2 regions of the Dermacoccus sp. SAI-028 genome follow, and region 2 is predicted to be linked to the other one. Evidence: predicted binding sites of a transcription regulator. Region 2 holds the regulator's gene; the other holds the start of a gene.
The links. The regulator LexA, encoded in region 2, represses DNA repair genes until DNA is damaged. The targets are predictions, from matches to a motif close to TCGAACANNTGTTCGA.
Positions count from the first base shown of each region.

Region 1: a site for LexA is predicted at 13,496-13,511, ahead of EDC82_RS07500 (HNH endonuclease signature motif containing protein). Genes of this name have one in related genera too.

Region 1 covers NZ_SMFS01000001.1:1,617,985-1,633,967, forward strand. The annotation lists gene whiA (DNA-binding protein WhiA) at 1-762, opposite strand, end outside; gene yvcK (uridine diphosphate-N-acetylglucosamine-binding protein YvcK) at 848-1,831, opposite strand; gene rapZ (RNase adapter RapZ) at 1,828-2,700, opposite strand; gene uvrC (excinuclease ABC subunit UvrC) at 2,718-4,721, opposite strand; gene EDC82_RS07475 (Rieske (2Fe-2S) protein) at 4,721-5,131, opposite strand; gene uvrA (excinuclease ABC subunit UvrA) at 5,131-8,229, opposite strand; gene EDC82_RS07485 (glycoside hydrolase family 15 protein) at 8,349-10,181, shown strand; gene EDC82_RS07490 (MBL fold metallo-hydrolase) at 10,358-11,041, shown strand; gene EDC82_RS07495 (DUF3817 domain-containing protein) at 11,505-11,822, opposite strand; gene EDC82_RS07500 (HNH endonuclease signature motif containing protein) at 11,881-13,485, opposite strand; gene EDC82_RS07505 (NUDIX hydrolase) at 13,701-14,111, shown strand; gene EDC82_RS07510 (hypothetical protein) at 14,181-14,402, shown strand; gene uvrB (excinuclease ABC subunit UvrB) at 14,451-15,983, opposite strand, start outside.
Region 2 covers NZ_SMFS01000001.1:1,173,766-1,189,748, forward strand. The annotation lists gene leuS (leucine--tRNA ligase) at 1-432, shown strand, start outside; gene EDC82_RS05440 (DegV family protein) at 432-1,616, shown strand; gene EDC82_RS05445 (ComEA family DNA-binding protein) at 1,761-2,651, shown strand; gene EDC82_RS05450 (ComEC/Rec2 family competence protein) at 2,648-5,134, shown strand; gene EDC82_RS05455 (LysR family transcriptional regulator) at 5,125-6,057, opposite strand; gene EDC82_RS05460 (Sir2 family NAD-dependent protein deacetylase) at 6,128-6,961, shown strand; gene lexA (transcriptional repressor LexA) at 7,052-7,768, opposite strand; gene EDC82_RS05470 (LysM peptidoglycan-binding domain-containing protein) at 8,106-8,534, shown strand; gene nrdR (transcriptional regulator NrdR) at 8,848-9,306, shown strand; gene EDC82_RS05480 (vitamin B12-dependent ribonucleotide reductase) at 9,387-12,314, shown strand; gene serA (phosphoglycerate dehydrogenase) at 12,478-13,674, shown strand; gene EDC82_RS05490 (AAA family ATPase) at 13,973-15,983, shown strand, end outside.

The DNA.
Region 1 (15,983 bases), 440 kb from region 2:
GTCCTCGCCGAGGATCTCCATCGCCCGCGCGACGCGGCTGCCCGCGGCGACGGCAGCGCGCGCCGAACGGCGCAGGTTGGCGTCGTCGAAGTTCGCGAGACGGTTCGCGGTGGCCCTCACCTCACGGCGCATGCGGCGTTCCTCCCACACGAGGCGCGCGTCCTCGGCGCCCATGTGGGTGAGCATCGCGCCGATCGCCTCGCCGTCACGGATGACGACGCGGTCGACGCCGCGCACCTCACGCGCCTTTGCGGGCACACCCAGCCGGCGCGCCGCGCCGACGAGGGCGAGGGCGACTTCGGAACCGGGACAGGTGATCTCCAGCGACGACGAACGGCCCGGCTCGGTGAGCGAACCGTGGGCGATGAACGCGCCGCGCCACGCGGCGGCGGCGTCGTCGAGGGTGCCGTTGACGATCTTCGGCGGCAGCCCGCGCACCGGGCGGCCCTTCGCATCGACGAGGCCGGTCTGCACGGCGAGCTCGGGCTTGGCGACGCGCACGAGATACGTCGTCTGACGACGGATGCCGCCGGCACTCATGACGGCGAGCTCGCTCGTGTGACCGTAGAGCTGCGTGATGTTCGTACGCAGACGACGCGCGGCGACGCCGGTGTCGAGCTCCGCCTCGACGACGACCCGCCCGGCGACGAGGTGCAGCCCGCCGGCGAAGCGCAGCATGGCCGCGACCTCGGACTTGCGGGTCTGCTGCGGCGTCACCACCACCCGGGCCAGCTCGTCCTTGACCGCTGCCGTCATCGCCATGTCGTCGTGCACCTTCCTCGTCGATCGCCCTGCGGGACGAAGGATCTATTGTGCCGAACGCGTGGCACCCGGCCCAAACGGGTGGTCACGCGCGACGCCGCGCCTGGGCGCGGGCGGCCGATTCCATGACGTCGCGGTACGCCGTCGCGAGGCGCAGGGTGTCGTGGACGCCGGCGCTCTCCTGGTCGGCGACCGGCTTGTAGACGACGCTCGCGCCCAACGCGGCCGCCGACGACTCGAGCGCCTCGCGGGCACGGGCGTCATCACCGACGACGCCCGGGTCGGCGAGGATCGCGTCGAGGTGAAGGGCCGGAGCATGGGCCGCGAGCACCTCGAGGTGATCGCTGGCCGAGAAACCGGAGGTCTCGCCCGTGTCCATCTGGACGTTGAGCGTCAGCATCCGCTTCGCCTTCGTCTGCACGAGCGCGTCGAGCAGGTCGGGCACGAGCAGGTGCGGCATGACGGAGGTGAACCACGAGCCCGGCCCGAGGATGACCCAGTCGGCGTCGAGCACCGCGTCGATCGCCTCGCGGCACGGCTGCGGCGGGTCGGGGAACAGGCGCAGGTTGAGCACGGTGCCCGGCGTCTGCGCGACCGCGACCTGGCCGGAGACCTCGCGCACCCCGTCCGGATCTGCGGGGTCGGCGCCGCGGACTTTGGCGTCGATGCGCAACGGCTGCAACGACATGGGCAGGACGCGCCCGCGCGCGCTGAGCAGGCGCCCGACCATGTCGAGACCCTGGATCGGGTCTCCCAGCGAATCCCACAGCCCCGCGATGAGCAGGTTGCCGAGGGCGTGCCCGCCGAGCGGGCCCTCGCCCGGGAAGCGATGCTGCAGCGCATCACGCCAGGCGATGCCCCACTGCGAGTTGTCGCACAAAGCGGCCAGCGCCATGCGCAGGTCGCCGGGCGGGAGGATGTCGTACTCCTCGCGCAGGCGCCCCGAAGAGCCCCCGTCGTCGGCGACGGTGACGATGGCGGTGATCTTGTCCGTCACGAGACGCAGGGCCTCCAGCGAGGCGAACAGGCCATGCCCCCCACCGAGGGCCGCGACCGCGGGGCGCTTCACTCCCGCCCCAGATCACGGTGGACGACGAGGGTCCCGAGCTGATCGGAGGCGAGGCGCTTCGCCAGTTCCTCGGCCATCGCGACACTGCGGTGCTTGCCGCCGGTGCAGCCGACGGCGAGCGTGACGTAGCTGCGCCCCTCGCGCAGGTAGCCCTGCGTCATCGGTTCGAGCAGCGCGAGGACGCCGTCGAGGAACTCACGGGCGCCCAGCTGACCGAGGACGAAATCACGCACGACCTCGTCCTTTCCGCTGAACGGGCGCAGCTCCGGGTTCCAGAACGGGTTCGGCAAGAAACGCATGTCGAAGACGAGGTCGGCGTCGAGCGGGATGCCGTACTTGAACCCGAAGCTCATGACGGCGACGCGCAACGCCGGCCCGCCCGTGTCGCCGACGAGCTCGTGCACCTTCGCCGACAGTTGGTGGACGTTGAGACCGCTCGTGTCGATGAGGATGTCGGCGTTCGAGCGCAGGTCGCGCAAGATCTCACGTTCGCGGATGATGCCGTCGAGCATGCGCCCCTCGCCCTGCAACGGGTGCGGTCGGCGCACCGACTCGAACCGGCGCACGAGCGCCTCGTCGGTCGCGTCCATGAACACGACCGACGGGCGCCAGCCGTCGTCACGCAGACGTTCGAGGCCCGCGCGGAAGTCGGTGAAGAACGCGCGGCTGCGGACGTCGACGACGGCGGCGAGGCGCGGGACGTCCTCCGCGCTCGCGTCGACGAGCCCGGCGAGGTCGGGCAGCAGCTGAGGCGGCAGGTTGTCGACGACGTACCAGCCCTGATCCTCGAGCACGTTCGCGGCCGTCGAGCGGCCGGCGCCGCTCATGCCGGTGACGATCATCAACTCCGCGCGCGGTGGGTGTGACATGGCTGCCTCTCGCTCGTTCATTCGACGACCTCTCCGGTCATCACGTTAACCGCTGGCTCGCCCTGCTCCTGCCGGAGCGAACGCACGATGGTCTCGGCGAGCGTCGGACCGATGCCCTTGACCTCGCACAGCGCGTCGGCGTCCGCCGCGCGGATGCGCTTGAGCGAGCCGAAGTGCGCGAGCAGCGCCTTCTGCTTGGCAGGGCCGAGCCCGGCGATGCCGTCGAGCGCGGACGTCGTCATCGACTTCGAGCGCCGCTCGCGATGGAAGGTGATCGCGAAGCGATGCGCCTCGTCGCGCACGCGCTGCAGCAGGTACAAGGCCTCGCTCGTGCGCGGCAGGATGACGGGGTAGTCGTCGTCGACGAGCCACACCTCCTCGAGACGCTTCGCGAGCCCGACGACGGGGATGTCGTCGAACCCGACGTCGGCGAGGGCCCGCGCGGCGGCGTCGACCTGCGGGCGTCCGCCGTCGACGACGAGCAACTGCGGACGGTAGGCGAAGCGCTTGATGCGGCCGTTCTCGTCACGCAGGGAGGGGCCTGCGGTCGCCGCGTCCGCCGGGATCTCGCCGGTCGTCGCGGGCGCGAGGTCGGCGCTCTCCTTCGCGAGCCGGGCGAAACGCCGCGTCAGCACCTCGTGCATCGCGGCGACGTCGTCGTTGCGCAGCGTGCCATCCTCGCCCTCGATGCCGTTGACGATGAAGCGGCGGTACTCCGACTTGCGGGGCAGACCGTCCTCGAACACGACCATCGAACCGACGACGTTCGTGCCCTGCACGTGCGAGATGTCGAAGCACTCGATGCGCAGCGGCGCCTCGGGCAGCCCGAGGTTCTCCTGCAACTCCTCGAGGGCCTGCGAGCGGGCCGTCAGGTCGGACGCGCGGCTCACCTTGTGGCGCGCGAGCGCGTGCTCGGCGTTCTTCGCGACCGTCGCGGCGAGCTCGCGCTTGTCGCCGCGCTGCGGCACGCGGACGTCGACGTTGCTGCCGCGGCGTTCGCGCAGCCACGAGCTGACCGTCTCGACATCGGGCGGCAGCGACGGCACGAGCACCTCGCGCGGGACGTCGTCGCGCCCCTGAAGGTCGCCGTAGACCTCGAGCAGCATGGCCTCGACGAGGTCGGCGGTGTTGACGCCGGCGTCGCTGCCCTTGTCGGTGACCCAGCCGCGCTGACCCCGGATGCGGCCGCCGCGCACGTGGAAGACCTGGACGGCTGCCTCGAGGTCGTCCTCGGCGACGCCGAAGACGTCGGCATCCGTCGCGTCGTCGAACACGACGGCCGACTTCTGCAGCACTTTCTCCAGGGCACCGAGGTCGTCGCGCAAGCGCGCCGCTTGTTCGAAGTCGAGGTCGGCGGCGGCAGCCTTCATGCGTCGCTCGATCTCCCGGGTGAAGCGCGCGGAATCGCCGGCCATGAAATCGCAGAAATCCTGGGCGATCTCACGGTGCTCGGCCTTGGTGACCTTGCCGACGCAGGGCGCGCTGCACTTGTCGATGTACCCGAGCAGACACGGGCGACCCGACGCCTCGGCGCGTCGGTAGACCCCGTTGCTGCACGTGCGCATCGGGAACACGCGCATGAGTTGATCGAGCGTGTCGCGGATCGCCCACGCGTGCGTGAACGGGCCGAAGTAGCGAGTGCCGGGACGCTTGCGCCCGCGCATCACCTGCGCGCGCGGCACCGCGTCGGACATCGTCACCGCGAGGTAGGGGTAGGACTTGTCGTCGCGGTACTTGACGTTGAAGCGCGGGTCGAACTCCTTGATCCAGGCGTACTCGAGCTGCAACGCCTCGACCTCGGTGCGCACGATCGTCCACTCCACCGAGGCGGCCGTCGTCACCATCGTCCGCGTGCGCGGGTGCAGCAGCCGCAGATCCTGGAAGTAGTTGCTCAGGCGCGAGCGCAGGTTCTTCGCCTTGCCGACATAGATGACGCGCCCGTCGCGGTCGCGGAAGCGGTAGACGCCGGGTTCGGTCGGGATGTCGCCCGTCTTGGGGCGGTAGGTGCGGGGGTCTGCCATCAGCCGGTCACGTGCAGCTGGCTGCCCTTGACCTCGACCTTCTTCTCGGCGAGCGGCTTGTCCGCGGGGCCGGCGAGCACGGCGCCCGTCATCGGGTCGAAGCGGCTGCCGTGGCAGGGGCAGACGATCGCCTTGTCGGTGACCTCGCCGACCTGGCAGCCCTGGTGCGGGCACACGGACGTGAACGCCTTGAAGGTGCCCTTCGTCGGCTGAGTGACGACGATGGAGTTGCCGCGGTCGACGAAGCCGCTGCCGACGCTCACCTTGCTCGCGTCGATCGTGGCGTCGACGGACTTCGTCGAGGCCTCGTCGTCGCCCCCGCCGCACGCGGCGAGCATGCCGGTGCCGGCCACGGCGATCGTCGCGGTCATCGCGCTGCGGCGGGTGAACTGTGCCTGGAGGTCGCTCATCATGCCTTCTTCCGGGTCGTCTTCTTCGCCGCACTCGGCGCGGCGCTCGTGTTCTTTGCGGTCGTCTTGCCGGCCGCGGTCTGCTTGCTCGCCGTCTTCTTCGCGGCGGTCTTCTTCATCGCCGCGCGCGGGTCGATGACGGGCTTCTGCGCCACGATCGTCGGCGTCACGCCCGCGGCTTCGAGCAGCGGACGCAGGAAGCGACCCGTGTGGCTCGCCTCGACCTGCGCGATCTGCTCTGGCGTGCCCTCGGCGACGACCTCACCGCCGCGGAAACCACCCTCGGGGCCCATGTCGATGACCCAGTCGGCGCTCTTGATGACGTCGAGGTTGTGCTCGATGACGACGACCGTGTTGCCCTTGTCGACGAGGCCCTGGATGACCTCGAGCAGCTTGCGGATGTCCTCGAAGTGCAGACCGGTCGTCGGCTCGTCGAGGACGTAGATCGTGCGGCCGGACGAGCGCTTCTGCAGCTCCGCGGCTAGCTTGACGCGCTGCGCCTCACCACCCGACAGCGTCGGCGCCGGCTGGCCGAGACGGACGTAGCCGAGACCGACGTCGACGAGCGTGCGCATGTGACGCGCGATCGCGGGCACCGCTTCGAAGAACTCAGCGGCCTCCTCGATCGGCATGTCGAGCACCTCGGCGATCGACTTGCCCTTGAAGTGCACCTCGAGCGTCTCGCGGTTGTAGCGCGCCCCGTGGCACACCTCGCACGGCACGTACACGTCGGGCAGGAAGTTCATCTCGATCTTCAGCGTGCCGTCACCCGAACATGCCTCGCAGCGTCCGCCCTTGACGTTGAAGGAGAAGCGCCCCGGCTGGTAGCCGCGGATCTTCGCCTCCTGTGTCTCTGCGAAGAGCTTGCGGATGGCGTCGAACACGCCCGTGTAGGTGGCCGGGTTGCTCCGCGGCGTGCGCCCGATGGGGCTCTGGTCGACGTGGACGACCTTGTCGAGCAGTTCGGTGCCGGTGACGCGCTTGTGGCGCCCGGCGACCTGGCGGGCGCCGTTGAGGTCGTTCGCGAGCGTCGTGTAGAGGATGTCGTTGACGAGCGTCGATTTGCCCGACCCCGACACGCCGGAGACGACGACGAGGTTGCCCAGCGGGAACGCGACGTCGATGTCCTTGAGCGTGTGCTCACGCGCTCCCTCGACGACGAGGCGGCGACCGTCCTGACCGCGACGCGTCTGCGGCACCGGGATGGACAATCGGCCGCTGAGGTAACCGCCGGTGACGGACTTCTTCTCCGCGAGCAAGCCCTTGACCGGGCCGGAGTAGACGACCTCTCCCCCGTGCTCGCCGGCACCGGGCCCGATGTCGACGATCCAGTCGGCCGTCGCGATCGTGTCCTCGTCGTGCTCGACGACGATGAGCGTGTTGCCGAGGTCGCGCAGGCGCGTCAGCGTCTCGATGAGGCGGTGGTTGTCACGTTGGTGAAGACCGATCGACGGCTCGTCGAGGACGTAGAGCACGCCGACGAGACCTGAGCCGATCTGCGTCGCGAGGCGGATGCGCTGCGCCTCGCCACCCGACAGCGTGCCGGCGGGCCGGTCGAGCGAGAGGTAGTCGAGGCCAACGTCGAGCAGGAAGCCGAGACGCGCCGCGATCTCCTTGATGACGCGCTCGGCGATCTGCCGCTCGCGCGAGGTGAAGTCGACGTCGTCGAGGAAGTGCGCGGACTCCGAGATCGGCAGCGCGCACACCTCGGCGATCGACTTGCCGCCGATCGTCACCGACAGCGACTCGGGCTTGAGGCGTGCGCCGTTGCACGTCGGGCATGGCACCTCGCGCATGTAGCCCTCGTAGCGCTCACGGCTCCACTCCGACTCCGTCTCCGTGTGGCGACGCTTGACGAACGGGATGACGCCCTCGAAGCCCGTCGAATAGGAGCGCTCACGCCCGAAACGGTTGCGGTAGGTGACGTGAACCTTGTGGTTCTTGCCCTCGAGCAGCATCGTCTTCGCCTTGGCCGGCAGGTCGCGCCACGGGGTGTCGAGGTCGAACCCGCTCTCCTTGCCGAGCGCGCCCATGACGCGGACGAAATAGTCGGCGGCACCGCTGCCCTGCGCCCACGGCAGGATCGCGCCCTCGCGCAGCGTCTTGTCCTCGTCGGGGATGATGAGGTCGGGGTCGACACGCAGCTCGGTGCCGAGACCGGTGCAGGCCGGGCAGGCACCGAACGGGCTGTTGAACGAGAACGAACGCGGCTCGATCGCGTCCATCGACAGCGCGTGGTCGTTCGGGCAGGCGAGCTTCTCCGAGTAACGGCGCTCGAGCGGCAGCTCGTCGTGCGCGTCCTCGGCGCCCTCGCGCACGACGCGTTCGATGACGACGAGGCCGTCCGCGAGGCCGAGGGCCGTCTCGACCGAGTCGGTGAGGCGCTGGCGGCCGCTGAGGTCGTCCGGCCCCTTCGCGACGAGACGGTCGACGACGACGTCGATCGTGTGCTTCTTCTGCTTCTCCAGCGTCGGCGGTTCGCTCAGCGTCACCGTCTCACCGTCGACACGGGCACGGGAGAAGCCCTTCGTCTGCAGTTCGGCGAACAGGTCGACGTACTCGCCCTTGCGGGCGCGCACGACGGGTGCAAGCACCTGGAAGCGGGTGCCAGACGGTAGCTCCTGGATCGAGTCGACGATCTGCTGCGGCGTCTGGCTGCCGACCGGCGCGCCGCAGACGGGGCAGTGCGGGCGACCGGCGCGGGCGAAGAGCAGACGGAAGTAGTCGTAGACCTCCGTGATCGTGCCCACCGTCGAGCGCGGATTGCGGTTCGTGCTCTTCTGATCGATGGAGACGGCGGGGCTGAGGCCTTCGATGAAGTCGACGTCCGGCTTGTCCATCTGACCGAGGAACTGACGCGCGTACGCCGACAGGGATTCGACGTAGCGGCGCTGGCCCTCGGCGAAGATCGTGTCGAACGCGAGGGACGACTTGCCCGAGCCGGACAGCCCGGTGAACACGACGAGCGCGTCACGCGGGATCTCGATCGAGACGTTCTTGAGGTTGTGCTCCCGTGCGCCGCGCACGAGAAGGTGATCGTGGCCGCGACGTGGGGCCACGGCGTTGCTGCTGCTTGGAATCTTCGGCACGTCCCCCATGCTAGGTGCGCGCACCGACAACCCCCGAACGGCGCGGGGAAACCCACCCCTGTGGGCACCCGGGACACGCCCACGACGACGGATCAGGCCATGGCGCCGGTCCGATTAGTCTGGGGCGCATGTCTGTGGATTTCACCCCTTCCGAGGTCAACACCACCCCGATCGAGGACTACGCCATCATCGGTGACACCGAGACGGCGGCGCTCGTCAGCCTCCGGGGGTCCATCGACTGGTTGTGCCTGCCCCGCTTCGACTCGTCGAGCTGCTTCACGGCGCTGCTCGGCACGCCGGATCACGGACGCTGGCTGCTCGGGCCCGCCGAGGAGGCCACGACGACGCGGGCGTACCGCGAGGACAGTTTCATCCTCGAGACGATCCACGAGACGGCGACCGGCAAGGTGAAGGTCACCGATCTCATGCCCGTCAGCGACGGCCGCGCAGACGTCCTGCGTCGCGTCGAGGGCCTCGAGGGTACCGTGACGTTGGAGCAGGAGTGGGTCGTCCGCCTCAACTACGGCAAGGTGAAGCCGTGGGTGAGCCACCACCCGGGGCACGTGCAGGACGAGGAGGTGCTCGTCGCGATCGCCGGCCCCGACATGCTCATCTTCCGCGGCGACCGGCTGCCCGTCGGCAACGAGGGGCGTCACCGTGACCTGTTCGACGTCTCCGCCGGTGAGGCGCTCGACTTCAGCATGACGTGGGTGCCGAGCTACAAGCCGATCCCGATCCCGCTCGACACCGACAAGCGCATCGCGTCGACGCTGGGGCGCTGGAACGACTGGATCGGCCACTGCACCTACGACGGGCCGCACGCCGACGTCGTGCGTCGCAGCCTGCTCGTGCTCAACCTGCTGACGGACAGCCGCCGCGGCGGCATCGTCGCGGCGCCGACGACGTCGCTGCCGGAGGACTTCGGTGGTGAACGCAACTGGGATTACCGCTACTGCTGGCTGCGCGACGCCTCGCTAGGTCTCGAGTCGCTGCTGCGCGCCGGCTACGTCGACGCGACGATCAAGTGGCGCGAGTGGCTCGTGCGTGCCCTCGCCGGTGATCCCGAGGACATGCAGATCATGTACACGATCGACGGTGGGCGCGAGCTGCCCGAGCGTGAACTCGACCATCTGCCCGGGTACGCGGATTCGCGGCCGGTGCGTGTCGGCAACGGCGCCGTCGACCAGAAGCAGACGGACGTCCTCGGCGAGGTCATGATCGCCTTTGAGCACGCGCGCGCCAAGGGTGGGTACGAGAACGAGCAGACCTGGGCGATCCAGGCCGCGCTAGTCAACCAGCTCGCCGAGCACTGGGACGAGCCGGACAACGGTTTATGGGAGATCCGCGGGCCGCTGCAGCACTTCACGCACTCGCGCGTCATGGTGTGGGCTGCGTTCAACGCGGCGATCTCCGCCGTCGAGAAGCACGGCCACCCGGGCGACGTCGAGCGGTGGCGCGAGGTGCGCGAGCTCGTGCGTGAGGAGATCCTCACGAAGGGTTTCAACGTGCAGAAGAACACGTTCACGCAGCACTACAACACGACCGAGGTCGACGCGTCGCTGCTGCTCATCCCGGCCGTCGGGTTCCTGCCCGCCGACGATCCTCGCGTCATCGGCACGGTGCGGGCCATCGAGAACGACCTCATGCGCGGCGGTTTCCTCCTGCGCTACCGCACCGAATCGGGCGTCGACGGCCTCGCCGGAGACGAGCACCCGTTCCTCGCCTGCTCGTTCTGGCTCGTCTCCGCGTACGCGAAGATCGGTGAGCTCGACAAGGCCGAGGAGCTGTTCGACCGGTTGTGCGACCTGCCGAACGACGTCGGACTGCTCGCCGAGGAGTACGACCCCGAGGAGATGACCCAGGTCGGCAACTACCCGCAGGCCTTCAGTCACCTCACTCTCATCGGCGCCGGCTACGACCTGCATGAGGCGCAGGTCGCTGCGCGCGGGGCGAACGTCTGACGCGGTGGTAGCGGGGTTTCCTGCCCCGGCGGCCCAGAGCGACGACACTGATGACGCGGCATCGGCTGCACGCTCGCGCTGTCACGGGCCCGGGCCGCCCCTGCGCGCGGCGTGCCCGGGCCACCCGGCGCCGGTACCTGTGGCACCGGTGGCTGGGTGGGTGAGATGGTAGAGGCATGAGTGCTTACCTCTCCGATGTGAAACCGGGCGACGCGCCGTCACGACTCGACCTGCCGGGGCTGACGATGTGGAAGCTGTCAGTTTCCGACATGCACAACAACGTGTATCTGCTGCGTGATGCGACGCCCGAGACGGGTGGTGCGGCGGTGCTCATCGACGCTGCGGCAGATGCCGGAGCCATCACGGCGATGCTCGACGAGGCGTGCGTCGATCGTCTCGATGCCGTCGTGACGACCCACAAGCACTGGGATCATCACCGCGCCCTGCCCGAGCTCGCCGAGCGTGCTGACGCGACGCTCGCCGGTCTCGAGGACGGACCGCACCTCCCGGTCGCGCCCGCGCGGACGCTGAGTGACGGTGACACGATTCAGTTCGGCGCGCAGACGCTCGTCGCGCACCACGTGCCAGGCCACACCCCCGGCAGCGTCGTGTTGTCGTGGACGCCACCCGCCGGCAGCGACGCTCTGCCTCAGCTGTGGACGGGCGACACGCTGTTTCCTGGCGGCGTCGGCGCGACGACGCATTCCGATGAGCAGTCGTTCGACGAGCTGTTCACCATGGTTCGCGATCGCATCTTCGGGCGTTTCGACGATGCCGACGTTCACCCGGGCCACGGCGACGACACGCGTCTGTCTGTCGAACGCCCGCACCTCGACGAGTGGCGCGAACGCGGTTGGTGAGCTGAGCGCCCGACATCATCGTCGCCCTTGACTGCATGGTCCCCTGACTGCACGATGCGGTCGTTGCGTGACCACCGCACCTGGATGCGTGGCGTGGGCAGGCCTGGCGACCTGGGCGCCCGACATCATCGCCGCCCTTGCCTGCACGACGCGGTCTTTGCGTGAATGACCGCACCTGGATGCGTGGCGCGGGCAGGCCTGGCGACTTGAGCGCCGACGACGACGCGGGTCTGCGGCGCGCCGCGGTGACCAACCGGATGGTCATGCCTCGACCAGGTGCGCGAACACCTCTGGTGCCTTGAGCGCCGGCGATGTCTCGTATCGCAGCCGCGGCTGAGTGACGCGCAGGCAGGGGCCGGCGTCGTCGGTGCGTCTCGTCGACTGGCGTGTCATGACGAACGAGCGGCGGGGCTGCGAACCCTCGCAGCTCGCGGCCCCGCCGGTCGCACGTGCAGGGGGATCGTCAGCCGGCGAGGGGCTTCTGACGCGGTTCGTCGCCGAGTTCGCCACGCGCTTCGGCGCGCTTCTCGAACCAGATCGTCGCGAACGGGATCACGGCGCAGAGCAGGCCGATGCCGATCGTCTTGTTCGGCCAGCTCTTCTCCTGCCACAGCTTGAGCGCGCACAGGACGTACCCGATGAACATGACGCCGTGGATGGGCCCGGCGATCTGCACTCCGACCTCAGTGGTCTTGAGCACCCACTTGAAGAACATGCCGATGAGAAGCAGACCCCAGGAAACAGCTTCGGCGAACGCGAAGATCTTGAAGATTCGAGACATGCGGCGATTCTACTGAGACGGCCTGAGTGCCGGCCGATGGAGCGTGCCTGCCAACAGCTCAGCTCGCGGGAGCGAGCGTGGTCGCGACCGTCTCCCCGCTCGGGAGAGTCGTCCAGCGGCGGCCGGTCGGTGACTCCCACGTGCAAACTCCGTCTGGCGTCATGGTCACGGCATAGCCGCCGAAGGTCTTGGCGCGGTGATGGTGGCGGCACAGGGCCTGCAGGTTGCCGACGCACGTCGGCCCACCGTCGGCGTGCGGGACGACGTGGTCGAGGTCGCAGTTCGTCGAGACCCGGGTGCAGTGCGGGAAGCGGCAGTGCACGTCACGCTCACGGACAAGCCGCGCCACTCGCGCGCCGGGACGATACGTCGTCGAGCAACTCGCGAGCGTCGTCCACGCACCGTCAACGAGGTCGATCGTGAACGTGGTGTCGACGAGCGCCGCGACGAGGCGAACGGCTGCCGCGTCGACGTGGCCCAGGCCGGGGATGTGGGCCGCGCCCAATGTGTCCGGGGGTCGCGTGATGACGCCGATCGGCCCGGCCTCAGCGTGCTGACGGGGCCGACTAAGACCGTCCTCATCAAGACCGCCCTCGTCGAGACCGCAGTTGGGGACGGAGGCGAGCGACGCAGGGGGCTCCAGCGTTCCGAACCGCCGGTCGGAAGGCGCTGGTGGGCTCGCGTGGACGGGCACCTTGAGGTGCATGACGGTGTTGACCGTTGAGTTCGCGAAGACAAGGTCGAGCAGTGCGCCGACGCGAACGGCGCCGAGGGGTTCGGTGCCACTCCCTGCCACACTGACGTGGCTCGCGGCGCGCCACCGCGCGAGTTCGTCACGTGGATCTGGCGCATGGTCGTTGAGCGTCTGAGCGTGCGCTTCGATCGCGGCGCGGAGACGGGCAGCGTCCTCGGTGGCCATGATCAGACGCACCTCGGTGAGGGTGTCGAAATCGAGGTGGGGCGTGAACCATAGCCCGTGCTCACGACGGGGGTCGACGGTGTCGGCCTCGGTCTGCGCCAGCCGCCTGTCGTGCAGCAGTTTGCGCGCCCGGGAGCGGGCACCGTCGACGCTGAGGTGGTGTGCTCCCCCGCTCACGAGATCCGTGAGCACCTCTGCAGCCAACTCGTCGTCGAGGTGCGCCATCTCACGCGCCAGCGTGGCGGCCACCATGGTGCGGCAGGCTCCCCGCAGCGTCAGTTCGTGCAGAGCGGGCGCGCGGTCGCGGAGCATGCGTCCGTCGACAGCGAGGCGCGACGCGGTGGCGCTCGAACACCCGAGGGCGTTCCCGAGATCATCCCCCGCGAATTCGCCTGCGGTCGGAGGGCGTTCGCAGAGCCCATAGTTCTCCTCGTCGAGGTGAGCACGCTGGGCGACCGTGTCTTCGTGTTCGACGGCGACGGCGTGAAGCACCGCGTCGGCGGCCCTCGTCACCTCCTGCGCAGCAACGGCGATGTCTTCCAGTTGTGCTTGGAGCGTGAACGTGCGCGTGTGGCGCTCATCGAAGGTTCGCGGCAACGCGTCGCCCGAGCAGGGCGCCAATGTCTCCGGGTCGGCCAGCGCCTGCTCTGCGATCGCGCGCGTCAGCAGAACCCATGCGCCCACCAGCTCGGTGGACGGCATGGCGGCGACCGTCTCGGCCGTCACTGCCAGCGTTTGATCCATGCCACTAGTTTAGTACACATGTTCGAATCTTGGTAGGGTCAAAGGGATAGTGAGTGAACCCACTGGCCGGCCCTTCCTCCGCGCCAGGGCTGCATCACGAATCACAAGAGCACCCGCCGCGTGCAACCCTGCGATCAGGCGGCGCTGGTTTGCACCCGCTTGGTCTACCGCCTGACGGCAGACGAGGTACAGGCGACTGGTGGTTGACTCATCCCATGGCCTCAGCGACGCTGCCCACGCACATTGCCGTCGTGGCACTCGTTCGGGACGCGAGGGTGCTACTCGCTCACCGCCACCCGAACCGGATGAATTATCCGGACCTGTGGGACCTGCCCGGGGGACACGTCGAACCCGGCGAGTCCGCCGAGTGCGCTGCCCGTCGCGAGTGCGTCGAAGAGCTCGGAGTGACGGTGATCGATGCAGAGCGATTTCCGATGGCCTGCAGCGATCCAGCCCTGTTGAAGCATGCGTTCTTCGCGACGCGCTGGGTAGGGAACCCCCGCAACATCGCGCCCGACGAGCACGACGACATCGGCTGGTTCGCCGAGAGCGAACTGCCCCGGTTGGCCATGGCCGATCCTGCGGGGTGTCAGGACCTCGTCAGGCTCATGCGGGCGATCAAATGACATCAGCCCCGGCGTGGCGTGACCGTATTTCGCTTGCCGGTCGGCTGCCTCGCCCATAGCGTGTCGAGCATGCCCCAACCTGCTGGCTTCGCCTTTCTCGAACGTGATGGCGTCGTTGTCATCACTCATCACGGACGCACAGCGACGACTCTTAGGGGCGCGCGTGCTGCGGACTTCTTGGAAGACGTCGAGGACGGTGACGCTCAGGAGATCATGGCGCGCCTCACCGGCAACTATCGCCGCGGCAATGAGCGTCAGGCCCGCAACCATCCTCGCAACAAGGGGCGATGACCACGCGGCGCCGAGATCCCACCCGGCGCCGCGGACGCCATCAGGGCGCTACTTCTGCGCCTCCGTCATCTGGCGCAGTTCTTTCTTGAGGTCACGTAATTCGTCGCGCAGACGCGCTGCGAGTTCGAACTGCAGCTCGGAGGCCGCCTCACTCATCTGGGCCTGCAACTCCTGGATGAGGCCCGCGAGGTCGGCGGCGCTGCTCGCCTCGCGCTTCGCGCCCGCGGCGACGTTCGCGTCGGCACTCGCCGCACCGCTGCCGCCGCGACCCTTACCACGCGACATCGAACGGCCGGAACCGAGCAGTGCGTCCGTGTCGGCGGACTCGCGCTGCAGCATGTCGGTGATGTCCGCGATCTTCTTGCGCAACGGCTGTGGGTCGATGCCCTTCTCCGTGTTGTACGCGATCTGCAGCTCACGGCGGCGCGACGTCTCGTCGATCGCCTCCTGCATCGACGGCGTCACCTTGTCGGCGTACATGTGCACCTGACCGGAGACGTTTCGCGCAGCGCGACCGATGGTCTGGATCAGGCTTCGTGCGGACCGCAGGAAGCCCTCCTTGTCGGCGTCGAGGATCGCGACGAGCGACACCTCCGGTAGGTCGAGACCCTCACGGAGCAGGTTGATGCCGACGAGGACGTCGAACTCACCCATGCGCAACTCGCGCAGCAACTCGACGCGGCGCAACGTGTCGACCTCCGAGTGCAGATAGCGCACCCGCACACCCTTGTCGAGCAGATAGTCGGTGAGATCCTCGGCCATCTTCTTCGTCAAGGTCGTGACGAGGACACGCTCGTTCTTGTCCGTCCGTGTGCGGATCTCGCCGAGCAGATCGTCGATCTGCCCCTTCGTCGGCTTGAGCACGATCTCGGGATCGACGAGACCCGTCGGGCGGATGACCTGCTCGACGTAGCCGTCGCTCTTGCTCATCTCGTAGTCGCCCGGCGTCGCCGAGAGGTACACCGTCTGCCCGATGCGCTCGAGGAACTCCTCCCACTTCAACGGCCGGTTGTCCATCGCGCTCGGCAGACGGAAACCATGGTCGACGAGGGTGCGCTTGCGCGACATGTCACCCTCGTACATCGCGCCGATCTGCGGGACCGTCTGGTGCGACTCGTCGATGACGAGGAGGAAATCCTCCGGGAAGTAGTCGAGCAGCGTGTTCGGCGCGGTACCGGGGCCACGACCGTCCATGTGACGGCTGTAGTTCTCGATGCCGGCGCACGACCCGACCTGCCGCATCATCTCGATGTCGTACGTCGTCCGCATCCGCAAGCGCTGCGCCTCGAGCATCTTGCCCTCGGCCTCGAACCGCTTGAGCTGATCGCCCAGCTCGACCTCGATGCCGGCGATGGCGCGCTCCATGCGCTCGGGCCCGGCGACGTAGTGCGTCGCCGGGAAGACGTACATCTCCGACTCCTCGTTGACGATCTCCCCCGTCAACGGGTGCAACGTGTAAAGCCGGTCGATCTCGTCGCCGAAGAACTCGATACGGATCGCGAGCTCCTCGTACACGGGGATGATCTCGACCGTGTCGCCGCGCACGCGGAACGTGCCGCGCGTGAACGCGAGGTCGTTGCG
Region 2 (15,983 bases):
GACGGCGTCACCGGCGACTACGAGAACCTGCGCTTCAACACGGCCGTCGCGAAGCTGATCGAACTCAACAACGCGCTGACGAAGCTCGACGCCGTGCCGCGCGAGGCCGCGGAGGCCATCGTCCTCATGACGGCGCCGCTCGCCCCGCACCTCGGCGAGGAGCTGTGGCGCCGCCTCGGACACGAGCAGAGCCTCGCGTTCGAGCCGTTCCCGACAGCCGACCCGGCGCACCTCGTGCAGGGCACCGTCGTCGCCGTCGTCCAGGTCGCGGGCAAGGTGCGTGACCGTCTCGACGTCGCCGCCGACATCAGCGAGGCCGACCTCGAGGCCGCGGCGCTCGCCAGCGAGAAGGTGCAGAACTTCCTCGAGGGCAAGCAGGTGCGCAAGGTCATCGTGCGCGCGCCGAAGCTCGTCAACATCGTCGCGGGCTGATGGCTCGAGCCGGTGGCAGGGCCGGTCGGGTCGGTGTCGTCACCGACTCGACCGCCTGCCTCCCCGCCGAGTTGGTCGCAGGCTGCGCGCCTGACGCGGCGAGCCTGCTGAGGGTCGCGCCGCTCAACGTCACGATCGGCGACGTCACGCGCCCCGAGGACGAGTTGGGGGCTGACGCGGTCGCCTCCGCACAGGCCGAGGGGATAGCGGTGACGACGTCGCGCCCGTCACCGGCGGCGTTCGTCGAGGCCTACCGGGCGCTCGCGGACGCCGGATGCACGAGCATCGTGTCGCTGCACGCATCGCAGGCGTTGTCGTCGACGGTGAGCTCGGCGCGGCTGGCGTCGCTCGAGGCGGGGTTGGACGTCGAGGTTGTCGACTCGCGCACGCTGGGCATGGCGCTCGGTTTCGGCGTGCTCGCGGCGCTGCGCTGGTCGCAGGCCGGGTATGACGTCGACGCCGTGGCCGAGGCGGCGCGCGCCACGTGCGCGTCGTCGCGCACGGCGTTCTACGTCGACTCGTTGGAACCGCTGCGCCGCGGCGGGCGGATCGGGCGAGCCGGGGCTCTGTTCGGCTCGGCGTTGTCGATCAAACCGCTGCTGCAGGTCGACGACGGCGTCATCGCGCCGCTCACGCGCGTGCGATCGCGGGGCAAGGCCGTCGAGCGGCTCGGGACGTGGGCTCTGGCTCAGGCCGAGAACCTCGGCGAGGGCAAACGCGTCTGCGCCGTGCACTCGCTGCAGCACTCCGAGTTGGCGCAGGTGCTCGTCGACCGGTTGGGCGGTGGCGCGTCCCCTGGGGCGGGGCGGGACGGTGAAGCGCGTTCCGCTGAAGCGAGCTCGACCGGTTCGTCTGGGGGTTCCGGTGACGATGCGACGGGGCCGGCCGGGCCGGCCGGGCCGGGCGGCCGGGCTGAGGGTCCGCGAGCGGGCGGTGCCGCAGGCGCGGCGGGCCCCGATGCGGCCGACCAGGTTGGCGACGTGGCTGCGCTCGGAGCGCCCTCGCCGGACGGAACACGGGGCGACGGTGCCGGCGCTGGAGCGGAGGCCGACGCCGCGTCGTCGTCAGCCGTGCGGTGGGCGATGGCGCCGGTGCAGGCGCGCCTAGGAGCCGTCGTCACCGCGCACGTGGGAGCCGGAGCACTCGGCGCCGTCGTCGCGGTGATGCCGGAACCGCCGGGCTGACGACGGCTGCTGCGAGCCGCATCGGCCGCGCCTCTTCCACAGCTGTGACGGCCACGGGCCCATCCGGCACGCGCCTGCACGCGTTTCCACACCTTCGGCTCGCGTCAGCGAGCGTGGAGGGATGGGGCTTCTTACCGTCGAGGCATGACCCGCAGAACGCTGCCCGAGACCGACGACCGGCTCGACGAGGTGCTCGCCGAGATCGAACGCGCCCGCCACGAACCGACGTGGGTGCCCGAACCGGAACGCACCGCCCGCCGACTCGTCCGAGCACCGGACGGCCTCGAGGACGCCCGATGGCGTCCCTCGCGTCCGGCTGCCCTGCTCATCGGCGTGTGCGCGGTGCTCGCCGTCGCCGTGCTGGGGCTGCGTCTGCTGCTCAGTTCCGGAGATGACGGTGCGGCACCGAAGGCGCTCATCGCGTCGTCATCGCCGCGTATCGCCGGGAGCGCCAGCGTGGCGACGACGGGGAGTAGGGGTGCTGCGTCGACGCCGTCTCACAGCACTGCCATGGCTTCGGTCGCCGGCGCGACGAGCGGCGCGCCTCTCAGCATTCACGTCGTCGGGGCGGTGCGGCGCCCGGGCGTCGTCCAGGTGCCGGCCGGAAGCCGCGTCGCGGATGCCGTGACGGCGGCCGGCGGGATGTCGGGTGCCGACGCGACGGCGATCAACCTGGCTCGGCCGCTCGCCGATGGGGAGCAGGTCCACGTCCCCCGCCCGGGCGAGAGCGTCCCCCCGCCGGTGCCCGTGGCGCCGGCTGCAGGGGCCACCGCACCGGGCGCTCCGGCGGCCGTGGCGGGCCCGACTGCTCCGGGAGCGCCCGGTGGCGGGGCCGCGGCCGGGGGCGTCGTCAACGTCAACACCGCGGACGCGACATCGCTCGACGCGTTGCCCGGGGTCGGGCCGGTTCTCGCGCAGCGCATCGTCGAGTGGCGTGAGAAGAACGGTCGGTTCTCGAGCGTCGACGAACTCGGTGAGGTCTCCGGTATCGGCGACAAGATGCTCGATCGCCTGCGCAGCAAGGTCACCGTGTGAGTCTCGGCGGCCACGACATGCGGTTGTTGTCGGCCGCGTGCGTCGCCTGGGCGGCCCTCGCCACCCTGCTCTCGGCTCGCCCCGACCCCGCGATCGTGGTCGTCGTCCTCGCCCTCGTGACGATCGTCGCCGGGGCCCTCGCGTTCGGGACGCGCTTGCCTGGTCTACGGGCGGACCAGTCAGCCCGAGCCCGGCACGAGGGCGAGGATGACGAGAATCCGGCGTCATCCCACGGGTCGGGGTGGGCGCTCTGGGCGCTGCTGGTCATCGCGCTGACGACGATCGTCCTCGCTGCGGCGCAGGTGACGTTGGCGCACGAGGAAGCCGGGCCGGTGACGACGCTGGCCCGTGACCGCGCCGTCGCGACACTCGAGGCGAGAGTGACGGGCCAGCCGCACCGGGTCGTCGGCGCCGGAGGCGACGAGCGCTTCGTCGTCCCGGCCCAGATCGACCGCATCACGGCGCGCGGACGCACGCAGGAGGTCGCGACGCCCGTCATCCTCGTCGGCGATCGTCGGTGGACGAACCTCACCTGGCAGTCCCACCTGCGGGCGCGCGGGCGTCTGGCCCCATCGCAGCGTCTCGGGGCGGCGCGCGCCGTCGTGCAGGTCAACGGTGCCCCGGACGTCGTCGGCGCTCCGCCCTGGGTGGTGACGACACTCGAACCTGTTCGGGCCGGGCTCGTCGGCGCCTCGTCGCAGTTGCCGGACGACCCCGCCGGCCTGTTGCCCGCGCTCGTCGTGGGCGACACGGCCCATCTACCGGACGACCTGACGGACGCGATGAACGCCACCGGCATGTCGCACCTCAACGCCGTGAGCGGTTCGAACGTGACGGTCGTCCTCGTCGCGACGATGTGGTTGTTGGGGTGGTCGCGCACGTCACGTCGGGTGCGGGTGGCCCTGGCTCTCGTCGCGCTCGCCGCGTACGTCGTCCTGTGCCGACCCGAACCGAGCGTGGTGCGCGCGGCCGCGATGGGTGCCGTGGGAGTGCTCGGCACGTCGTGGGGACGCGAACGCGCCGCCTGCCCGGCGCTCGCGGCAGCCATCGTCGGATTGTTGGTGTGGGATCCGTGGCTTGCCGTCAGCGTCGGCTTCGCCTTGTCGGCGCTGGCGACGCTCGGGCTCGTTCTGTTCGCGCGACGCTGGTCGCAGGCCCTGCTCACGAAGCTCGGTTCGCGGCGCGGCCGGTTCGTCGACGGGATGGTCGAGATCACCTGCGTCCCGCTCGCCGCGCAGGCGCTGTGCCTGCCGGTGCTCGTCGCCCTCAATTCGTCGGTGTCGTGGGTCTCGATCCCCGCGAACGTCGCGGCCGAGCCATTCGTCGCGCCGGCGACGCTCGGTGGCATGATCGTGTCGACCGTCGCCGTCATCGCTCCGACGCTCGCAGGGTGGCTCGTGTGGTTGCCGGGGCTGCCCACCTGGGTGATCTGCGCAGTGGCCCGCCTCGCTGACGCCGTCCCCGGCGGCTCGGTGCCCTGGCTCCCGGGGCTGGCCGGAGTCGTGCTCGCCATTGTCGTCGTGGCCGTGCTCCTGTGCGCGTGGCGGGCCATCGTCTTCACCGGTCGCTTCGGTCTCGTCGCGCTCGGGGTCGCGGGGGCGCTCCTGGCGGCTGTGCTCGCGCCGTTGCCGGGGGAGTCGGCCGCACCGCCCGCGTGGGTCTATGCGCAGTGCGCGGTGGGTCAGGGGGATGCCGCGCTCGTGCGCACCGGGGCGACGCGCGCCGTCATGATCGACGTGGGGCCTGCCGACGGCCATCCCGCGCAATGCCTCGAGCGCCACGGCATCACGACGCTCGACGCCGTCATCCTCACCCACTTCCACGCCGACCACGTGGGCGGACTGGCTGAGGTCTTGCGTGCTTCCGACGCTCCGGTGGCGGTCCTCGGAACGTGGGTCATGGAGGGCGCTCAGGAGAGCGAGGGACTCAAAGGCCGCGGTACAGCGGCGTCGTCACGATCGCGCGGCGAGCAGGGCGCGTTGGGTTCGGTGCAAGCAGCGCTCGAACAGCCTCGGGCTTCGCTCGGGGCGCTCGCACCGGGACAACGCCTCGTCATCGGCGAGGTGACGATCGAGGTGCTGTGGCCGCGCCGCGTCATGACGGAGGGGTCGGTGCAGAACAACGCCTCACTCGTGCTCGACGTATCGGCGCCCGCGTATCACGCGCTCATGCTGGGCGATTGCGAACGTGAGGCGCAGGCCGCGGTGATCGAACAGGTGCGTCAGAGCGCCCGGCGACGCGCGTTCGACCTCGTCAAGGTGGCGCACCACGGTAGCTCCAACCAGAACGAGCGCCTCTACGAGGCGGCGGCCGCGCGTCAGGCCGTGATCGGGGTGGGCGCCGGCAACGACTACGGTCACCCGACGAAGAAGACGCTCGAACTGCTGGCCCGGCACGACGCGCGGGTGTGGCGTACCGACACGCAGGGTGACGTGGACGCCCTCGCGACGGGTGGCTCGATCAGCCTGCAGGCTCAGCGATGAGCGTGCTGCGCGCTCGGCACCCGTGCTGCCGCGTCGGCGAGGGCTTCGAGGGTGGCGGTGACGGCGGGGACCCGCTGCAGGTCGGGTGTCGTCACGGCGAACACGCAGCGCCGGCTCGACGGCAGCAGCGGCAACGTCACGACGTCCGGATGCGACGTGGAGCGCAGGATCAGCTCGGGAATGAGCGCGACGCCGAGGCCCTCCGCGACGAGGCCGAGAACGGTGACATAGTCCTCCGTCTCGAACGCGACGTCGGGCGCGTAACCGGCGCCCTGGGCGAGGCTGACGAGGTGGCCACGGCATCGGGGGCACCCCGCGATCCACGAGGCGTCGCTGAGCTCCTCCATGCGGACGCTCTCGGCTGCGGCGAGGGGGTGATCGCGCGGGACGGCGAGACGCACGTCGTCGTGCAGGAGCCCGCGGGTGAGGAACGGGTCCAGGTCCTCGCCTGCGGGGAGCGGGTCCGCGTCGTCGTACGTGAACGCCACGGCGACGTCGCAATCGCCGGCACGCAGGCTCGCCAGGGATTCCGGGGGTTCGGCCTCGGCGAAGCTGACCTTGACGTCTGGGAACCGCTCCTTGACGAGTGCGAGGGCGCGCGGGACGAGCGTTGACGATGCCGACGGGAACGCCATGAGGCGCACCCGCCCGGCGCGCAACCCAGCGATGGCGGCGACCTCACTCTCGGCGGCCTCGAGGGCACTGAGGACGGGCGTCGCCGTGCGCGCCAGCACCTGCCCGGCCTCCGTCAGCCGCACCGAGCGGCCGAGGCGCTCCACTAGAGCCGTCCCGGTCTTCTCCTCGAGACGGCGCACCATCTGCGACACGGCCGGCTGAGAATAGCCGAGAGCGGCAGCGGCGGCGGTGAAGCTGCCCTCGTCGCTGATCGCCTTCATGACGCGGAGCCCGGCTGCATCGATCATGCACCAAGAATAACGTGCTCTTATCCATTGTTGAGACAATCGAACGCAGACCTATGGGAGGGGCAGGATGATGAGCGGCGTCGCGGAACTGACCGATTTCGTGCGCGCGGGAGGGCTCTTCGTCCTCACCGGCGCCGGCATCTCGACCGAATCCGGCATCCCCGACTACCGGCGCCCCGACGGCACGCGCCGCACGGTTCCCATGACATACCAACAGTTCCTCGCCACCCACGAGGCGCGTCAACGGTACTGGGCGCGCAGTGCCGTCGGCTGGGAGATCTTCGACGCGGCGGAACCGAACGTCGGGCACGTCGCGCTGGCGCGACTGCAGGGTGGCGGCCTCGTCGATCACCTCGTGACGCAGAACGTCGACGGCCTTCATGCGCGTGCCGGTGCCCGCGACGTCACCGAGCTGCATGGGTCGCTCGAGCACGTCGTCTGCGTCGCGTGCGGGACGCGGGAAGGGCGCCGTGGCTTCCAGGTACGCCTGCGCGAACTCAACCCCCAGCTGCCGACGCAGGCGCGCCTGCTCGCCGACGGCGACGCGGACGTCGCGGTCGAGCTGGAGCGCGGTGTCATCGTGCCGGCGTGCCTGCGCTGCACGGCCACGACGGTGAAGCCGGACGTCGTCATGTTCGGTGAGTCCGTCGCTCCTGAGGTCGTGGAGGCGCAGATGCGGGCAGTGGAACGCTGCCGGGGCGTGCTCGTGCTCGGCAGTTCGCTCAAGGTGATGTCGGGTTACCGGTTCGTGCTCGCCGCCCTCAAGCAGCAGAAGCCGGTCGCCCTCGTCGGGCTCGGCGCGATGCGTGGCGAGGAGCGGGTCGACCTCGTCGTGCGCGAACCCCTCGGCCCGACCCTCACCGCCGTGTGCGACGCGCTGGGGCTCGACCTCGCGACGTCCTGACGTCTCGGCGTCGAACGTCGGGGCGCAGAAGGGGCTGAGAGTCGAGTTGCAACCACACGCTGGACCGATCCGCGCGGCGCGGCCAGCGCCTCAGATGCTGCGCAGGACGGCCGTGACCTTGCCCATGATGCTCGCGTGGTCGCCGTCGATCGGGGAGTAGGCCTCGTTCGCGGGCATGAGCCACGTCTTGCCCTCGCTGCGGCGCAGCGTCTTGACCGTGGCCTCCGAGTCGAGCAGTGCCGCGACGATCTCCCCGTTGGCGGCGTCGGCCTGGCGTCGCACGACGACCCAGTCGCCCTCGCAGATGGCCGCATCGATCATCGAGTCGCCGACGACGCGCAGCAGGAACAGCTCGCCGTCACCGACGATCTGACGCGGTAGCGGGAAGACGTCCTCGACGGCCTGCTCGGCGAGGATCGGGCCACCGGCCGCGATGCGGCCGACGACCGGCACGTATGACGGCGTGGGTCGCTCGTCGCCCGAGCCCGTCTCGTCGTGCTGCGACTCGGATAGCGCAGACACGGCGTTGCCGCGGTAGCCGCGGGTCGCCGCACCCGAGTCGGGGGAGACGACCTCCATGGCGCGCGGGCGGTTCGGGTCGCGGCGCAGGTATCCCTTGCGCTCGAGTGCGGCGAGCTGATGGGCCACCGAACTCGGGCTCGTCAGACCGACGGCCTCGCCGATCTCACGCAGGCTCGGGGGGTAGCCGCGCTCGTCGACGGAACGTCGGATCACGGTGAGCACCTTGTGCTGGCGTGGCGTCAGCTTGCCCGGCGTGCGCTCCTGCATCGAATGAACGTCACCCATGGTGTGACCCCTCCTGGTCCTCGTCGCACGTCGGTGGTCGCGTTGGCGACACGTGCACCCTCCGGCGGGGCGGAAATGCCCGCCATGACGGGGTTGTCGGTGCGCGGTGCTTGTGTATCTGACATCACCCACAGTACGCGGTGTCGCACACACTTTTCAAAAATGTGTACGAAGAAATCCGTGCGCGCCGTTCGAAAGCACGTTCGGGTGTCGTACAATTGTTCTATCGCACGCGTGTTCGATCGGTCCCTCCGGGCTGACCGGGTCGCGTGAGGAAGCCGCACCGGTGACGGTGTGGCGGCGCCTCGGGGGTATCCCGAGAGAAGGAGTGGTTTCGATGGTTGCTTCGAGTACTGCAGTTCGACGTGAGCCCGTGCTGGGTTCGGGTGTCGACGTGCGCCGCGTGGCGCGGGTCGACGCTGCGGCATCCCGCTCGCACCTCCACCTCGTGCCCACGGGTGGCGCGGTGCAGGTCGTCACGAACTCTCAGAGCGTTCGTTTCGCCCGTCGTCGCTTCACGGCCGTGTGCGTGGCTCTCGTCGTCGTGGCGGGGGCCATCCTCGCGGGCCGGGCGATGGCGAGCGGTGTCGACGGTACGCAGCGGCACGAGGTCACCGTTCGCGCGGGGGAGACGCTTTCGCAGATCGCGGCGCGTGAGATGCCGGGCGTGCGCAACGACCAGGCGGTCGTCGCGATCGAGCACGAGAGCAACCTCGGCTCGTCGCAGGTGCAGGCCGGCCAGAAGGTGATCATCCCCGCACCGTGAAGTGTGACGATCGCCATCGTCGGGTTCGAGGGTTCGAGGGGGCGTGAGTCGCCTCCCCCCCGGCTGGCGCAGGATTCCGCGGCGCACGAGTGGCGGGGGTCGTCGCGAGGTTGCGCAGGGCGAGTAGACGCGGCCTCGGTGCTGTTGCGCGTCGGGTCTCAGGGGCCTAATATCTCTACATGTGGGGCTTTGGCCCCCGCTTCCCCCTAGATGTTGATTCTCCTCCGCTGATGTGCATCTGCGCTCTGAGGCCGGAATCCCGGGGTGGAGCGCCGTCGTCCCGAGTGTTCCCAGCCCCGTCGGAAGGTTTGACGTGCACTGTCCGTTCTGCCGCAACACCGACTCCCGCGTCGTCGATTCGCGCTCGAGCGAGGACGGCACCTGCATCAAGCGGCGCCGTCAGTGCCCGAACTGCGGCAAGCGGTTCTCGACGATGGAGACCGCAAGTCTCACGGTCGTCAAGCGTTCCGGGGTCAGCGAGCCGTTCTCGCGCGACAAGGTGATGTCCGGGGTTCGCAAGGCGTGCCAGGGCCGCCCGGTCACCGACGACCAGTTGGCCGTTCTCGCCCAGCAGGTGGAGGAGTCCATCCGCTCGAAGGGCTCCGCCGAGATCGACGCCCATGACGTGGGCATCGAGATCCTCGGGCCCCTGCGCGAACTCGACCACGTCGCCTATCTGCGCTTCGCCTCCGTCTACCAGGCCTTCGAATCGCTCGAGGACTTCGAGACGGCGGTCAGCGAGTTGCGTCAGTACGCCGCCTCGGCGTCCTGACCCCGCGCGCCTGCCGAGGGCGCGCCCCCCAGATCACCCTCACGTACCAGCTCACCCCACCTGCCAGGAGGCTCACGGTCATGACCGAGACGACGAAGGCCCGCGCCAAGACGGGACGCCGCACCGGCGGCGTCACGATCGAACGCATTTTCACCACGCCCGGCGTGCACCCGTACGACGAGGTCACCTGGGAGAAGCGGGACGTCCTCCAGCAGAACTGGAAGACGGGCGAGACGATCTTCGAGCAGTCGGGTGTCGAGTTCCCCGACTTCTGGTCGCTCAACGCCTCCACCATCGTCACGACCAAGTACTTCCGTGGCGCCGTCGGCACGGACGCGCGTGAAAGCTGCCTCAAGCAGCTCATCGACCGCGTCGTGCTGACCTATTCCAAGGCCGGGCGCGACAACGGCTACTTCGCTACCGACGAGGACGCGGAGATCTTCGAGCACGAGCTCACCCACGCCCTGCTGCACCAGGTGTTCTCGTTCAACTCGCCCGTCTGGTTCAACGTCGGTACCGCGAGCCCGCAGCAGGTCAGCGCGTGCTTCATCCTGTCGGTCGAGGACTCGATGGATTCGATCCTCAACTGGTACAAGGAGGAGGGCTTCATCTTCAAGGGTGGCTCGGGCGCCGGTCTCAACCTCTCCCGCATCCGCTCCTCCAAGGAGCTGCTCTCCTCGGGCGGCACCGCATCCGGCCCGGTCTCCTTCATGCGCGGCGCCGACGCCTCGGCCGGCACGATCAAGTCCGGTGGCGCGACGCGTCGCGCGGCCAAGATGGTCGTCCTCGACGTCGACCACCCCGACATCGAGGAGTTCATCGAGACGAAGGCGCGCGAGGAGGACAAGATCCGCGCGCTGCGTGACGCCGGGTTCGACATGGACCTCGGTGGCCGCGACATCGTCTCCGTGCAGTACCAGAACGCCAACAACTCGGTTCGTGTGAACGACGAGTTCATGCAGGCGGTCGTCGACGGCGGCAGCTTCGGTCTGCGCGCCCGCGACACCGGTGAGGTCATCGAGACCGTCGATGCGCGTGAGCTGTTCGACAAGATCAACAAGGCCGCGTGGGAGTGCGCCGACCCGGGCGTGCAGTACGACGACACGATCAACGCGTGGCACACCAACCCCGAGACGGGCCGTATCACGGCGTCGAACCCGTGCTCGGAGTACATGTCGCTCGACAACTCGAGCTGCAACCTCGCCTCGCTCAACCTGCTGAAGTTCCTCAAGGAAGACGACACGTTCGACGCGGCGACATTCGCCAAGGTCGTCGAACTCGTCATCACGGCGATGGACATCTCGATCTGCTTCGCCGACTTCCCGACCGAGTCGATCGGCAAGACGACCGTCGACTACCGCCAGCTCGGCATCGGGTACGCCAACCTCGGTGCACTGCTCATGGCGACGGGCCACGGTTACGACTCCGACGGTGGCCGCGCCCTGGCGGCCTCGATCACCTCGCTGCTCACGGGTGCCGCCTACAAGCGCTCCGCGGAGATGGCGGCCGTCGTCGGCCCCTACGCCGGCTACGCCCAGAACAGCCAGGCGCACAACCGCGTCATGCGCAAGCACCGCGCGGCCAACGACGAGCTGTCGTCGCACAAGGACATGGGTGCGATGGCGAGCGACATCCACTCCCTCGCCACGAAGGCCTGGGCCGACGTCGTCACGCTCGGCGAGAAGAACGGCTTCCGTAACGCGCAGGCCTCCGTCCTCGCCCCGACCGGCACGATCGGCTTCATGATGGACTGCGACACGACGGGTATCGAGCCTGACTTCTCGCTCGTCAAGTTCAAGAAGCTCGTCGGTGGCGGTTCGATGCAGATCGTCAACCAGACGATCCCGCGTGCGCTGAGGAAGCTGGGCTACCAGGACGAGCAGATCGAGGCGATCGTCGAGCACATCGCCGAGAAGGGCCACGTCATCGACGCGCCCGGTCTCAAGCCCGAGCACTACGAGATCTTCGACTGCGCCATGGGTGCGCGCGCCATCTCGCCGATGGGCCACGTGCGCATGATGGCCGCCTGCCAGCCGTTCCTGTCGGGCGCCATCTCGAAGACGGTCAACCTGCCCGAGACCGCGAGCGTCGACGACATCGCCGAGGTGCACCTCGAGGGCTGGAAGCTCGGCCTCAAGGCCATCGCGGTCTACCGCGACAACTGCAAGGTCGGCCAGCCGCTGTCCGACGGCAAGGCGGAGAAGAAGTCCGAGCCCGCCGCGACCAGCACCGAGACCCCGGCTGCGGAGAAGGTCATCGAGTACCGTCCGGTCCGCAAGCGTCTGCCGAAGCGTCGCTCGTCGCAGACGACGTCGTTCGCCGTTGGCGGCGCGGAGGGCTACCTCACCGCCGGCACGTACGAGAACGGTGACCTCGGCGAGCTGTTCCTCAAGTTCGGCAAGCAGGGTTCGACGCTCGCCGGTGTCATGGACGCGTTCTCGATCGCGGTCTCCATCGGCCTGCAGTACGGCGTGCCACTCGAGACGTTCGTCGAGAAGTTCACGAACCTGCGCTTCGAGCCGGCCGGTATGACGGACGACGCCGACGTGCGCATGGCGCAGTCGATCATGGACTACGTCTTCCGCCGCCTGGCGCTCGACTACCTCGACTTCGACACGCGCTCGTTCATGGGCATCCACACCGCGGCCGAGCGTGCGCGTCAGCTCGAGACGGGTTCCTACGCTCCGAGCGAGGGCGACGACGAGAGCTTCGACGCGGAGTCGAACTCGCAGACGGCCGCCCCGGCCCGTCAGGAGCGCGCGGGTACCACTGCGCCGGCAGCTCCGACGACGTCGGAGGAGGAGCGTGCCGACGAGGTCATCTCGGGCTCGGGTGCAGCCTCGGCCCGTGAGGTGAGCAACGAGATCCACAGCTCCACCGAGCTGCTCGAAAAGTTCCAGGGTCACGCCGCGGATGCGCCGATGTGCATGACGTGCGGGACGAAGATGCGTCCGGCCGGTAGCTGCTACGTGTGCGAGGGCTGCGGAAGCACCTCCGGCTGCAGCTGATGCTTCGCTGAGGCATGAAGGCAGGCGTCGCCGGTGACGAGAGTCATCGACGGCGCCTGCCGTCTTGCCCGCTGAGATGGATCGTCCTGCGATCGCCTCGATGAAGTCTCATGATGTGAGCGACGCGTCAGGTCGTCGTCACCGCCAGCGAAAGGAACCGGCCGTGAAGGCACTGCTGCTCGAGAACGTGCACCCCCTGGGGGAGGCGCTGCTGCGCGAGGCCGGCTTCGAGGTCGACATGCGCATCGGCGCGATGGACGAGGACGAGCTGATCGAGGCGCTGCAGGGCGTCGACCTGCTCGGCATCCGCTCCAAGACCGAGGTGAGCGCGCGCGTGCTCGACAATGCGCCCGACCTGCAGGCGATCGGGGCCTTCTGCATCGGCACGAACCAGATCGACCTCGCGCACGCCGCGGGGCGGGGCATCGTCGTGTTCAACGCACCGTTCTCCAACACGCGCTCGGTCGTCGAACTTGCCATCGCCGAGATCATCATGATGGCGCGCCGCCTCAGCGAGAAGGACCGCGCGCTGCACGACGGGGTGTGGCACAAGGACGCGAAGGGCAGCCACGAGATCCGCGGCCGCAAGCTCGGCATCGTCGGGTACGGCAACATCGGCTCGCAGCTGTCCGTCGTCGGGGAGATGCTCGGCCTGCAGGTCTACTTCTACGACACCGACGACAAGCTCGCCCTCGGCAACGCGACACGCTGCTCGTCGCTCGAGGAGCTGCTGTCGATCGCCGAGGTCATCACGCTGCACGTCGACGGGCGCTCCGGCAACGCCGGTTTCTTCGGCGCCGAGCAGTTCGCCGCGATGCGCCCGCGCTCGTTGTTCCTCAACCTCTCGCGCGGCTTCGTCGTCGACTACGACGCGCTCAAGACGCATCTCGAATCCGGTCACATCGCCGGTGCGGCGGTCGACGTGTTCCCGACCGAGCCCAAGAAGAAGGGCGATCCGTTCGACTCACCGTTGCAGGGCATCCCCAACGTCGTGCTGACGCCGCACATCGGCGGCTCGACGGAGGAGGCGCAGGAGGACATCGGACGGTTCGTCGCCGCGAAGCTGCGCGACTACGTCCAGCGTGGTTCGACGACGCTCAACGTCAACCTCCCGTCGCTCAACCTGCCCGAGCGCCCGGGTCAGCACCGCATCGTGCATTTCCACAAGAACGTGCCGGGTGCGCTGGCGCGCATGAACGGCATCCTCGCCGAGCACGGCGTCAACATCGAGGGTCAGATGCTCGACACCGCCGCGGACACCGGCTACGTCGTCACCGACGTCGTCTCCCAGCTGCCCGACGCCGTCCTCGACCAGCTGCGCGCGATGCCGGAGACGATCAGGCTGCGCGTCGTGCGCTGAGCCGCACCGACCTGCCGCGACCCGTCCCGCGACGGTGTACGAGTGCAGCGTCAGCGGCCCACGAACCGCCCACGCGAAGCGCGTACCCGCGCCATCGCGTGGGCGCCGGCGCCTTCGGACGTCCTCTCGAGCCACCGGACGCACACCGTCCGAAGGGTGAGTCGCAGGCTAGACTGACCGGCAGAACCGACGACGCAGCCGCAGGCTCCGCGTCGCCGAATGCCCCCTTCGACGCAGGTGACGGCGGCCCTCGCTGAGGGTTCGCCGTGCCGGGAGTGACGGTGTGATGCAAGCCCCCATGACGTGGTCCGACGAGGCTGCGGATGGCCAGCGCGAGACCGATCTGGGTCGGTGGCGGAGCACGTACGACCTCATGGCCGAGCACGTCGAGGCCGACCCCGCGTTCGTCGCGTCGTGGCAGCAGCTCGACGCGCTCGCGCACGCCCGCGACATCGAACTGAGGGCTGACGTCGAGGCGATGATCCGCCGCCCCGACATCAAACGCTTCGCCGAGGCCCTCGCGCAGTGGGGCGCGCGGCCGGGCCCATATGTCGGGGCCGGCGCGCTCGCGCGGCACTGGCTGCCGCGCGTCGTAGCGCACTGCGAGGACCGCCTCGGCGAGCTCGAGGACGTGCTGGCGAAGGTGCTCGTCACCCCGACCTCGCTCGACGAGGCGGGCACGTCGATCGCGCGTCTCGAGGACGTCATCGGATCCGGCGGGCCTGATCTCGCGCGCGTGCCGACGTTCCTGTCGCTCGTGTGGGCCACCTCCGGCCAGGGGGACTGGCCGGTGCTGTGGCCGGGTGGGGCGGACGCGTTCGCGACCCTGGGGTGGATGGGGCGCCACCTCACGCACGCCGAGCGCTACGTCGACTTCGTGACGCTGTGCCGTGCGTTCAGCCCCGCCGGCGCCTACCGGGCGCAGCGCGTCGTCACGGCGCTGGGCGAGAAGCCGTCGTTCGTCGGCTTCGGCGCGGCGCTGCCTGCGCTGGCGACCGAGTCGACGCAACTGCACCGTACTTTCGAGCAGGGCGTCGGCTATCCGGACGGCGAGTCGGAGGCACGCGCCGCGTCCCTGGCGCTGCAGTTGCGCGGTCATGCCGCGCTGGTCGCGCGCAGCCTGCACGAGCAGCTCGAGCGCGCCACCGGCGTCAAGCTCGCCGAGACGAGCCTGCAGACCCGGACGGAGGCGTCCTCGCGCGCGGCCTACCGCAGCGATTCGCACTCGACGTGGCTGCTGCCCTCGAGCAGCGGGGGAGCGCCCGCCCTGCGCGTGTGGATGACGAGCTCCGGCATCGCCGTCGGGCTGATGTCGGGCTGGGATTCCGCGGCGGGCGCCGAACGTCACGAGGAGCTCGGCTCGCGGCTCGAGCAGAACCTGCCTGCCGGTCTGGAGTTCATCCATCTCGGCCCGGCCGGCGCGCCGGACCGCCTGACGCCGACGGGGGCGTCGTACGAGGGTGGCGAGGTGTTCGTCGGCCGCTGGTTCCCGCACCCCGACGGGGTGGGGCGGCGCAGCTTCGCCGCGGACGTCGAGGACACCGTGCGCCGCGTGCTGCCGCTGGTCGACACGATGCGCGGCTCCGATGCGCCCGTCGAGGGCATCGACGAGGAGCTCGCCATCGCGCTGCGCGCCTTCCTGGCCGACCGTCCGTACCCGGCGGAGCGCGATCAGTGGCACGTCGAGCAGCGCCGCACCTTCGCGGCCTCGCTCGAAGCGGAGGCGCTCGCCGCGTTCGACCTCGCGACGTTCAAGCGCATCATCGCCGGTGGCGCCTACGGGTCGACGGGCACGCACAGTGTCCTCGACGCGCGCCTCGCCGCGCTCGATGCGCGTGGCCTCGAGAACCTCGCGCGCTCCGTCACGCACCTGCTGTGGGGTGAGGGCGATGACGCCGACCGCATCGACGCGGTCATCGACCCCGAGGGCGCCGATGAGGTCGCGCTCGACGAGGCCGTCGCGATGAAGCTCCTGGCGATCGCGCACCCGCACCGCTACCTGCCCGTGTACGCGATGACGGGGCGTGACGGCAAGGTCGCTCTCGCGCAGGCGCTCGGTGTCGTCCTGCCGCGTCGGCGCGAGTTGTCGCGTGGTCGGCTGCAGGTCATCGCCGCGGACCGGTTGCGCGGCAAGCTCGAACCGTTGCTGCCGAACGACCCGTGGGGGCAGGTGCAGTTCGCGCTGTGGCTGCTGCGCAAGGGCGAGACGAGCGTCGACCCCGAACGAGATCTGGTCGCCGAGGCGGCGGCGGATCTGCTCGTGGACGAGGAGTTCCTGCGCGAGATCGACGAGTTGCTGCAGGACAAGA